One region of the Pseudolabrys sp. FHR47 genome, then DNA from elsewhere that is predicted to be linked to it. Evidence: predicted binding sites of a transcription regulator. Region 1 holds the regulator's gene; each other region holds the start of a gene.
The links. The regulator PhoB, encoded in region 1, activates phosphate uptake and scavenging genes when phosphate is short. The targets are predictions, from matches to a motif close to TGTCATNNANCTGTCAT.

Region 1 (3,272 bases):
GGCATGGTGTTCCAGAAGCCGACGCCGTTCCCAATGACGATCTACGAGAACATCGCCTTCGGCATCCGTCTTTACGAGAAGCTGCCGAAGTCGGAACTCGACGGCCGCGTGCAGCACGCGCTGGAGCGCGCCGCGCTGTGGGGCGAGGTCAAGGACAAGCTCGGCGCCAACGGCCAGTCGCTCTCGGGCGGCCAGCAGCAGCGCCTGTGCATCGCTCGCACCGTGGCGGTGCGGCCGGAAGTCATCCTGTTCGACGAGCCGTGCTCGGCGCTCGATCCGATCTCGACCGCCAAGATCGAAGAGCTGATCGACGAACTCAAGGAAGACTACACCATCGCCATCGTCACCCATAACATGCAGCAGGCGGCGCGCGTCTCCGACTTCACCGCCTTCATGTATCTCGGCGAGCTCGTGGAATACGGTGAGACCACCAAGATCTTTACCGCGCCGAACGACCGCCGCACCCAGGACTACATCACCGGCCGCTTCGGCTAGGCCGGCGCCCGGAAGGGAATGAAGGATCAGGATCATGAACGAGCAGCACACCGCCAAGGCCTTCGACATCGACCTCCAGGAGTTGTCCCGGATGGTCGCCGAGATGGGCGGCCTGGCCGAGAAGCAGGTCGCCGACGCGGTCGATGCGCTGGCCAAGCGCGATACCAACATGGCGCAGCGCGTGACCGCGTCCGATAACGCCATCGACGTCCTGCAGCGTGAGATCGAGGAAAAGTCGGTGCTCACCATCGCGCGCCGCCAGCCGATGGCTGTGGACCTGCGCGAAATCGTCGGCGCGCTGCGGCTCGCCAACGATCTCGAGCGCGTCGGCGATCTCGCCAAGAACATCGCCAAGCGCGTTATCGCCCTCAACGCCGAATTCCCGCCGCCGAAGCTGATCCGCGGCGTCGAGCACATGACCGACCTCGTGCTTGAGCAGCTCAAGGCGGTGCTCGATGCTTACGCTCGCCGCGACGATAGCAAGGCGATGGCGGTGTGGCGCGGCGACGAGGAAATCGACGCGGTCTGCACTTCGGTGTTCCGCGAACTGCTGACCTACATGATGGAAGACCCGCGCAACATCACCTTCTGCATCCATCTGATGTTCTGTGCCAAGAACATCGAGCGCATGGGCGACCACGCCACCAATATCGCCGAAACCGTGCACTTCATCATCGAAGGCACCCCGATCACCGAGCGCCGGCCCAAAGGCGACACCGAGATTTCGGCCCTGGCCGGCACTCCCGCTTGACGAGCTACTGACTTATGAGCGCGCGAATCCTGATCGTCGAAGATGAAGAGCCTCTCACGATGCTCCTCGTCTACAATCTCGAGAAGGAAGGCTACGAGGTCGAGACCGCGGCCCGCGGCGACGACGCCGACACCAAGCTGAAAGAGCGCGTGCCGGACCTCGTGGTGCTGGACTGGATGCTGCCCGGCCTGTCCGGCATCGAACTATGCCGCCGGCTGCGGGCGCGGCCGGAGACGCAGAACCTGCCGATCATCATGCTGACCGCGCGCGGCGAGGAGAGCGAGAAAATCCGCGGCCTCGCCACCGGCGCCGACGATTACATCGTCAAGCCGTTCTCGGTGCCGGAATTGCTCGCCCGCGTGCGCGCGCTGCTCCGCCGCGCTCATCCCGACCGCGTCGCCACCGTGCTTAATATCGGCGATATCGAACTCGACCGCGAGAAGAAGCGGGTATCGCGCAGCGGCAAGCCGATCGATCTCGGCCCCACCGAATACCGCCTGCTGGAGTTCCTGATGGAGCGTCCCGGCCGCGTGTTCTCGCGCGAGCAGTTGCTCGATGGCGTCTGGGGTTCGGACATCTATATCGACGAGCGCACCGTCGACGTTCATGTCGGCCGCTTGCGCAAGGCTATCAACCGCGGCCAGCAGGCCGACCCGATCCGTACCGTGCGCGGCGCCGGCTACGCGCTCGACGATCGGTTCGGACGAGTGGCGAGTTAGTCGCTCCAATAGTCCAGGGCGCTTCCCGCTCGGTCATTCCGGGGCTCGGCGAAACGGCTTCCTCGGCGTCATCGCCCGCGCAGGCGGGCGATCTAGCTCTTGGTCAGCCTTGAAAAGCGCTGGGTCCTCCGCTTGCGCGGAGGACGACGGGATTTGTCGTTCCGGGCTCCGGGCTTGCTAGAAAATAGTCCTTGACTATTATTCCTAGAAGGACTATAAGCACTCCTGTCCTGTTCCGGCCGGGGGCGCTGTCATGAGGCGTCGTTTCAGTGGGAGCAGGGCGCGGTGCCCGCGGGTCTGGCGAAACGCACGCCAGGCGCTCGGGCGGCGACGGGGCTCCGCCCGCCGGCAATAAGACCGGCCGCAAGGAGCTTGCTGATGGTGAGCGCTACCTGCTGAAAGGCAGATCAGCCGCCAGAAGCGCGGCCCGTGTGCCGTAAGACACCGCGATGGAGCGCCGCGGGGCGCAGGTTCTCCGCGTTATGGAGAACCGCGCACCGCAAGGTGCGAAATCAAAGAGCGTCTCGCGGCGCTCCATCCCTCCGGCTTGGCCGGAGGGCCGAAGGGGAAGGCAGGCCGCCCCGGGCCTTCAAAGAACAGGGGCGATCAGGCACGTCTGCTGTTTGAAAATTGAATCGGAAAGGCGCGGCACGTCACACGCGCTTTCTGATCCCTCCCCGAAGGCGGGGAAGGGATAAGCAAAAAAAGCCGGAGCGTCGCTCCGGCTTTCATCAATCCAGTATCGTCTTTGCAGTCAGCCTCTGAATGCCGGCTTGTGGCGGCGGCGATCATTGGCCGGCTGGAAGGCGACGCGGCAGTGGAAGCTGCAATAAGGCTGGTCTTCGGCGGCTTCACCGCCGCAGAAGAAGAAATCCGGACCTGACGGATCGCCCACGGGCCAGCGGCAGGTCTTCTCGTTGAGCTGCAGCAGGGTCTTGCGCTGCTCGAGCGGGATTTCCAGAAGCTCGGGCTCGGGCTCGACCTCGTAGTCGTAGGCCAGCGCGGTATTGCCGCGCACCTGCGGCCGTTGCACCCGGATCATGTGGCCGGACGAGCGAGCCTTGCGCGGGCGCGGCGTGCTCGAGGACGGGCTCTTGGCCCGCCCGGACAGGCCGAGGCGGTGAACCTTGCCGATCACGGCGTTTCTTGTGATGCCGCCAAGCTCGGCGGCAATCTGGCTGGCCGACAGACCGTCGGACCAGAGCTTTTTCAGGAGTTCGACCCGCTCATCGGTCCAGCTCATGGGGCATTTCCCTCGGCGATCCAGGCCCTTGGACAGAATCCACCCCCATCGTCCGGCACGGCTT
Region 2 (3,272 bases), 1.1 Mb from region 1:
CCTGGCGGTCGCTGTCCTGCAAGGCAATATCGATTGGGAAACCGACACCGGGCCGCGGCATCAACTGGCGCTCGAAGGCGTCGCCGTGGATATCGACAATGCCCGGCAGCACATAGAGCCCGCGCGCATCGAAGCTGCGGCCGTTACCGCCGCTCGCGCCGACCGACGCAATGGCGCCGCCCTCGATCTCAACATCGGCCTCGACGAAGCCGCCGCCCGCCAGAACCTGCCCGCCCTGAATACGCATCACTGTCCTTAACCCGCGGCCTGCAGCGCCGGCGCGCCTTCGTATTTGTCGAGAAACTGTTCGGCGCTGAGCGCGCGGAAATCGGCGAGCGCCTGACCGAGCCGCTCGTGCGGCCAGTCCCACCAGGCAAGCGCCATCATGCGCTCGGCGATTGCCGCCGGAAAGCGCGGACGCAGCACACGCGCCGGATTGCCGACGGCGATCATGTAAGGCGGAACATCCTTGGTGACGACCGCGCCGGCACCGACCACGGCTCCGGTACCGATCGAGCGGCCGGGCAGCACGATGGCGCCGTGACCAATCCAGACGTCATGTCCGATCGTCACGTGAAACGAACGCCGCCACGCGAAGAACTCCGCCTCGTCGGAAGCTCCATCGAAATAGGCGCTGGCGCGATAGGTGAAATGCGATTGCGTTGCGCGGTGCATCGGGTGATTGCCCGGATTGATTCGGGTCATCGCCGCGATTGAGGTGAACTTGCCGATGGTTGCATAGGCGATGTCGCTGTCGTTGACGACATAAGAGTAATCGCCGAGTTCAACTTCGAGAAGCTTGGTGCGCTCGCCGACTTCCGTGTAGGCGCCGAGCGTCGTGCGCGTGAGTTCGGCGCTCGGATCGACGACCGGTGTGGTGGAGAGCTTGTTGGCCATGGTGTTAAAGACGCCCGATTAACGACAGTCGCATGACACACGCCGCTTGCTCAACTTTCCACAATCAGTGCCACGCGGTCGGCGGAGAAACGCGCACGCGACAGCATGATCGGCGCATCGTCGTCGCTCACATTGAGACCCTCGGCGATGAGAATCGGCCGATGCACCGACAAACGCAGGCGACCAGCATCGACCGCGTCGGTGAAACCGGCGCTGATGCGCGTCCATTTGCGGCGATAGCTCTTGACGCCGAAGTGTTCGAGCGTGCGCGTGATCGAGCGGGCGCGGCGGAACACCTTGGCGGCGTCGCCAAAGCGGTCGGCCGGCAACCATGAGGTCGAGACCGAGATCGGCACGCGGTCGGCGGCGCGCAAAATCTCCAGACGCACCACTTCGTCGCCCGGCTTGATGCCGAGATCGCGCGCGACGTCCCCGCTTGCCGCTTCATGACGATGGCCCTGCAGGCGGCCTTCCGCCTCGTGGCCGGCGGCGGCCACGATCTCAGAAAACTTCATGCGCTGGCTGATCGGATAATTCAGCTTGTCGGTTTTGACGAAAGTGCCGCTGCCGCGCTCGGTGCGCACCAGCCCGCGCGCTGCCAGTTCCGCCATGGCGCGGCGCACGGTGTGGCGGTTGACGCCGTAGCGCCCGGCGATCTCGCTCTCGGTCGGCAGCTTTGAGCCGTTGTCGTGCTTGCCGACCAGGATCGCCTGCTCGAAGTCGTCAGCGATGCAGCGCCACAGCATGACGCCGCGCGCCAGCAGATCGTCGCGGTCCGACGATCCTCTGGAAATCCCCCGGGGAGTGCGTGTCAGCATGGCGGCCCTGTCATCACGGCGTCACGGCTGCGCATTAATAACTTGTCTAGTCGGCTAGACAAGTTATAAATGACACTTGTCTAGTCAAGTAGACAACTTCGCAATGGGCCCGCCCGAGGCATGCGCCAATGACGCCCGACACCGATCGAAATTCCGCCAACGCCTTGGCCGAACTGGCCAAACGGCGGAAGGCCCTGGCCGTTCTGGCGCGCGCCGATTCGAAAGAGATTGCCGACCGTCTGCGTCAGCTGGATGACGGGCTCGCCTACTCGGAACCTCGTGCACCCGAAGTCGGCCTCGTCATGTTGCGCGGCCGCATTGGTTCGCGCGGGGCGCCGTTCAATGCCGGCGAGGCGACTGTGACCCGAGCGGCGGTGCAGCTTTCCTCCGGCGAGACCGGCTTCGGCTATGTGCTCGGCCGCGACCGCGAAAAGGCGCGGCTGGTCGCGCTGTGCGACGCGCTCTGGCAGGTCGACGACAAACGCGACGCGGTCGAAACACAGGTGCTCGCGCCGCTGCGTCAGCGGCAGCAAGAGAAGACGAATCTCGAGCGCGCCCGCACCGCAGCCACAAGGGTCGATTTTTTCACGCTGGTGCGCGGGGAAGACTGACATGCTGGACATCACCGCCAACACGCCCGAGTTCGATCCCGCCTACGAAAGTCAGGCGTCATTCCGCGCCCTGATGGATTGCATGGCCCGGCCCGGCAGCATCCGCACGCTCAAGGGCGTCGAAGCCCCGACGCCCTTTGCGCCCGCGACCGCGGCGCTGATCAAGAGTCTCGCCGATTACGAGACGCCGCTGTGGCTCGATGCTGCCTTTGCCGCCGAGAAGAAGGTCGCCGACTGGATCAGGTTTCACACCGGCGCGCCGATCACGCGCGAGCCGGGTGAGGCTGCCTTCGCGCTGATCGCCGATGCCTGCGCTCTGCCGGACTTCGCCCGCTTCGCGCAAGGCACGCCGGAATATCCCGACCGCTCCACGACGGTGATCGTGCAGATCGACGGCTTTACCGGTGACGCGATCACGCTCAAGGGCCCCGGCGTCAAGACGACGCGCGAGTTCGCGGCGTCTCCCCTGCCTGCCGATTTCGCCGCCCGCATGAAGGAGAATCGCGCGCTGTTCCCGCGCGGCGTCGATCTGGTGCTGGTGGCCGGCAACGATATCGCGGCGCTGCCGCGTTCGGTCACGGTGGAGGAGCGCTGAGCCATGTATGTCGCAGTCAAAGGCGGCGAACGCGCCATCGACAACGCTCACAAGCTGCTTGCCGACGCACGGCGTGGCGACCGCGATGTGCCGGAAATCTCGCTCGACCAGATCAATAACCAGCTTGCGCTCGCGGTCGATCGCGTGATGTGCGAAGGCTCGCTCTATGACCGCGAGCTGGCCGCACTCGCCATCAAGCAGGCGCGCGGCGACCTGATCGAAGCGATCTTCCTGCTGCGCGCCTATCGCACAACGTTGCCGCGTTTCGGCGCGTCGGAGCCGCTGGAAACCGGCGACATGGACATTCGCCGGCGCATTTCGGCAACCTTCAAGGATCTGCCCGGCGGCCAG
Region 3 (3,272 bases), 2.1 Mb from region 1:
GCCTGGCGCGCGAATGTTGATGCGCATTGCGATGCCGCAACGGATACGGCACCGGATACCGACCGGCTGTGATGGCTGTCACACCGGCGATCAAGCATCTTGATCGGCATTTGCGTCAAATCGGATGCAAGGTCAGGGAATTGCGACGGCGACATTGGAAAGATTGCAGTGGCGTACATAACCGATATGGCGATTTTGTGCGACGCCATTCGGCGCGGGGCGCCGTCTTGACCGATATCGCTTAAGAGTATCTGAATGTCGCATCGCAAACGAACGGCAATGAAGTCGAAGGCCCGTTTTTTGTGCAGGGTTGGGTGTTCCGCCGCGACGACGATGTGAAAGGACCGATTGATGAGCACGCTTGAGGCCGTTCTGGCCCATATCGACCGCGATATCGACCACAGCGTGGAGCGCTTGTTCGCGCTGCTGCGGATCGCGTCGGTGTCGACCGATCCGGCCTTCGCGGAGCAGTGCAGGGCGGCCGCGGAATACGTGGCCGCCGACCTCAAAACCATCGGCTTCGACGCCAGCGTGCGGCCGACGGCAGGCCATCCGGTGGTTGTTGGCAAATCGAACGGCGCAAAAGCGCCGCATGTCCTGTTCTACGGGCACTATGACGTCCAGCCGGTCGATCCTCTCAACCTCTGGAAGACGCCGCCCTTCGAGCCGCGCATCGAGACGATGGCGGACGGCCGCAAGATCATCGTCGCGCGCGGCGCCTGCGACGACAAGGGCCAGTTCATGACCTTTATCGAGGCCTGTCGTGCCTACAAGGCGGTGACCGGCAAGCTGCCGCTCAATGTTACCACCATGATCGAGGGTGAGGAGGAGTGCGGCTCGAAGAGTTTGCCGGATTTCGTCCGCGACAACGCCGCCGAACTCAAGGCCGATCTCGCGCTGGTCTGCGATACGGCGATGTGGGACCAGAACACGCCGGCTGTTACCACCTCGCTACGCGGCCTCGTCTATGAAGACGTCAGGATCACCTGTGCTGACCGCGACCTGCATTCGGGGCAGTTCGGCGGAGCGGCGCAGAATCCGATCCGCCTGCTCGCCAAGATCCTCGGCGCCATGTGGGATGACGACAACCGCGTTACGATCCCCGGCTTCTATGACGGCGTCGACGACCTGCCGGCCGACATCAAGGCCGATCTCGCCGCGCTCGGCCTCACCGAGGAGACCTTTCTCGGGCCGATCGGTCTGAAGCATTCGGCTGGCGAGAAGGGCCGCCTGTTGATCGAGCAGATCACGACGCGGCCGACCGCCGAGATCAACGGCATCATCGGCGGCTATACCGGCGAGGGCGCCAAGACTGTCATTCCGGGCGAGGCATCGGCCAAGGTGTCATTCCGGCTCGTCGGCCGGCAGAATCCCGAGAAGATCAAGGAAGCCTTCCGCCAGTTTGTTCGCGACCGGCTACCGGACGACTGCAAGGTGGAGTTCGGCAATTTCGGCGCCAATGGCGCGCTGCAGCTGTCGTTCGACAATCCGGCACTGGTCCGGGCACGCGAAGTTCTCGGTGAGGAGTGGGGCAAGAAAGCGGTCACCGTCGGCGCCGGCGGCTCGATCCCGATCGTGTCGGACTTCAAGAATGTGCTCGGCATGGACGCGCTGATGGTCGGCTTTGCCCTGGACGACGACCGGGTGCACTCGCCGAACGAGAAATTCGACCTCAGGTGTTTCCACAAGGGCATCCGCTCCTGGGCGCGGATTATCGACGCGCTGGCGCAGGGCTGACGAACTCCGCCAGGGTGGGATCATCTGCCGCGTCGGCAGTCTCGGGCTGTCATGAAACCGTAGCGACCCGGCGGCATTGTTGGCTGCTTGGGGAAAACCGCGAACGTATGATGACAAGGCCATGAACGACAAAGACGACCTGAAAGGCAACGGCAGCGCGAGCCAGGACTGGCTCGAGGCGGAGCTTGCCGACACGCTCGACGAGGATTTCGAGCTTGAACTGTCCGAGCCGGCGCTGACCGAGGAATTGCGCAAGATCTACAAGGGCACGCATCCGGCCGGGATCGATCGCCGCTACTATTTCCAAAATCTGCTGCGGCTGCAGGGCGAGCTGATCAAGCTGCAGGATTGGGTGGTTGCTCGCGGCAAGAAAATTGTCGTCGTGTTCGAGGGGCGCGACTCCGCCGGCAAGGGCGGTGTCATCAAGCGCATTACCCAGAGGCTCAATCCGCGCGTCTGCCGCACCGTCGCGCTGCCGGCGCCGACCGATCGCGAAAAGACGCAGTGGTACTTCCAGCGTTACGTGCCGCATCTGCCGGCCGCCGGCGAGATCGTGCTGTTCGATCGTTCCTGGTACAACCGTGCCGGCGTCGAGCGCGTGATGGGCTTTGCCGAGCCCGATCAGGTCGAGCAGTTCTTCCAGGACGTGCCGGAATTCGAACGCATGCTGGGGCGCTCCGGCATCACGCTGGTCAAATACTGGTTTTCGATCACCGACGAAGAGCAGCAGATGCGCTTTCTCATGCGTATCCACGATCCGCTCAAGCAGTGGAAGCTGTCGCCGATGGACCTGCAATCGCGCGTGCGGTGGGAGCAGTACACCAAGGCGAAGGAAGAGATGTTCGCTCGCACCAATATTCCCGAAGCGCCGTGGTACATCGTCGAGGGAAATGACAAGAAGCGGGCGCGGCTCAACTGCATTGACCATCTGTTGTCGCTCATTCCCTGCGAGCCGGTGCCGCACAAGGATATTGCTCTGCCGGATCGCGTCTTCGATCCCAACTATGAACGCAAGACCTTGCCACCGGAACTGTACGTGCCGGAGAAGTACTGACACGTTGCGTGAGCGGTGCGCGTCGCCGAAATTGTCATCGCCCGCGCATAGCCGTTCAAAGAACGGCGTTCTTTTTAGAACGCCTATGAGCGGGCGATCCAGTAAACACGAGCAGCTCGAGATTACTGGATGCCCCGCTTTCGCGGGGCATGACGGCATGTGACGTGTCTACCTCCGCGCCAGCGCCATCAAAGCGCGGAAAGCGTCGGGGTCAGACAGGATCGAGCGCTTCTCACGCGGCGTGAGCAGGGTCATCGCCTGATCGAGGCTGTCGAACTCGGCGAGTCTCGCCTTGGCGATGACGAGGTCGCGGTCGACATCGCCCGGCCGGTGCGGCGGCTGTGGCGGCAATTGGGTCAGGTGGGCTTCGACGACGTCGGCGTGCTGGCGCAAAACTTCGTCGAGCGGTGTGTCGGCGCTGCCGAGCTCGCTTGCCAGCGTATTGGCGCGCACCAGCACCGCGGGCGGCGTGCGTTCCTCC

Region 2: a site for PhoB is predicted at 1,724-1,740, ahead of phnF (phosphonate metabolism transcriptional regulator PhnF). Genes of this name have one in related genera too.
Region 3: a site for PhoB is predicted at 1,785-1,801, ahead of ppk2 (polyphosphate kinase 2). Genes of this name have one in related genera too.

Annotation. Positions count from the first base shown of each region.
Region 1 covers NZ_CP039740.1:924,551-927,822, forward strand. The annotation lists gene pstB (phosphate ABC transporter ATP-binding protein PstB) at 1-495, shown strand, start outside; gene phoU (phosphate signaling complex protein PhoU) at 530-1,246, shown strand; gene phoB (phosphate regulon transcriptional regulator PhoB) at 1,261-1,965, shown strand; gene E8Q40_RS04610 (GcrA family cell cycle regulator) at 2,720-3,208, opposite strand.
Region 2 covers NZ_CP039740.1:4,373,113-4,376,384, forward strand. The annotation lists gene E8Q40_RS21145 (alpha-D-ribose 1-methylphosphonate 5-triphosphate diphosphatase) at 1-247, opposite strand, end outside; gene E8Q40_RS21150 (DapH/DapD/GlmU-related protein) at 256-897, opposite strand; gene phnF (phosphonate metabolism transcriptional regulator PhnF) at 948-1,715, opposite strand; gene phnG (phosphonate C-P lyase system protein PhnG) at 1,844-2,326, shown strand; gene phnH (phosphonate C-P lyase system protein PhnH) at 2,328-2,921, shown strand; gene E8Q40_RS21170 (carbon-phosphorus lyase complex subunit PhnI) at 2,925-3,272, shown strand, end outside.
Region 3 covers NZ_CP039740.1:3,330,471-3,333,742, reverse strand. The annotation lists gene E8Q40_RS16280 (M20/M25/M40 family metallo-hydrolase) at 352-1,737, shown strand; gene ppk2 (polyphosphate kinase 2) at 1,859-2,791, shown strand; gene mdoH (glucans biosynthesis glucosyltransferase MdoH) at 2,960-3,272, opposite strand, start outside.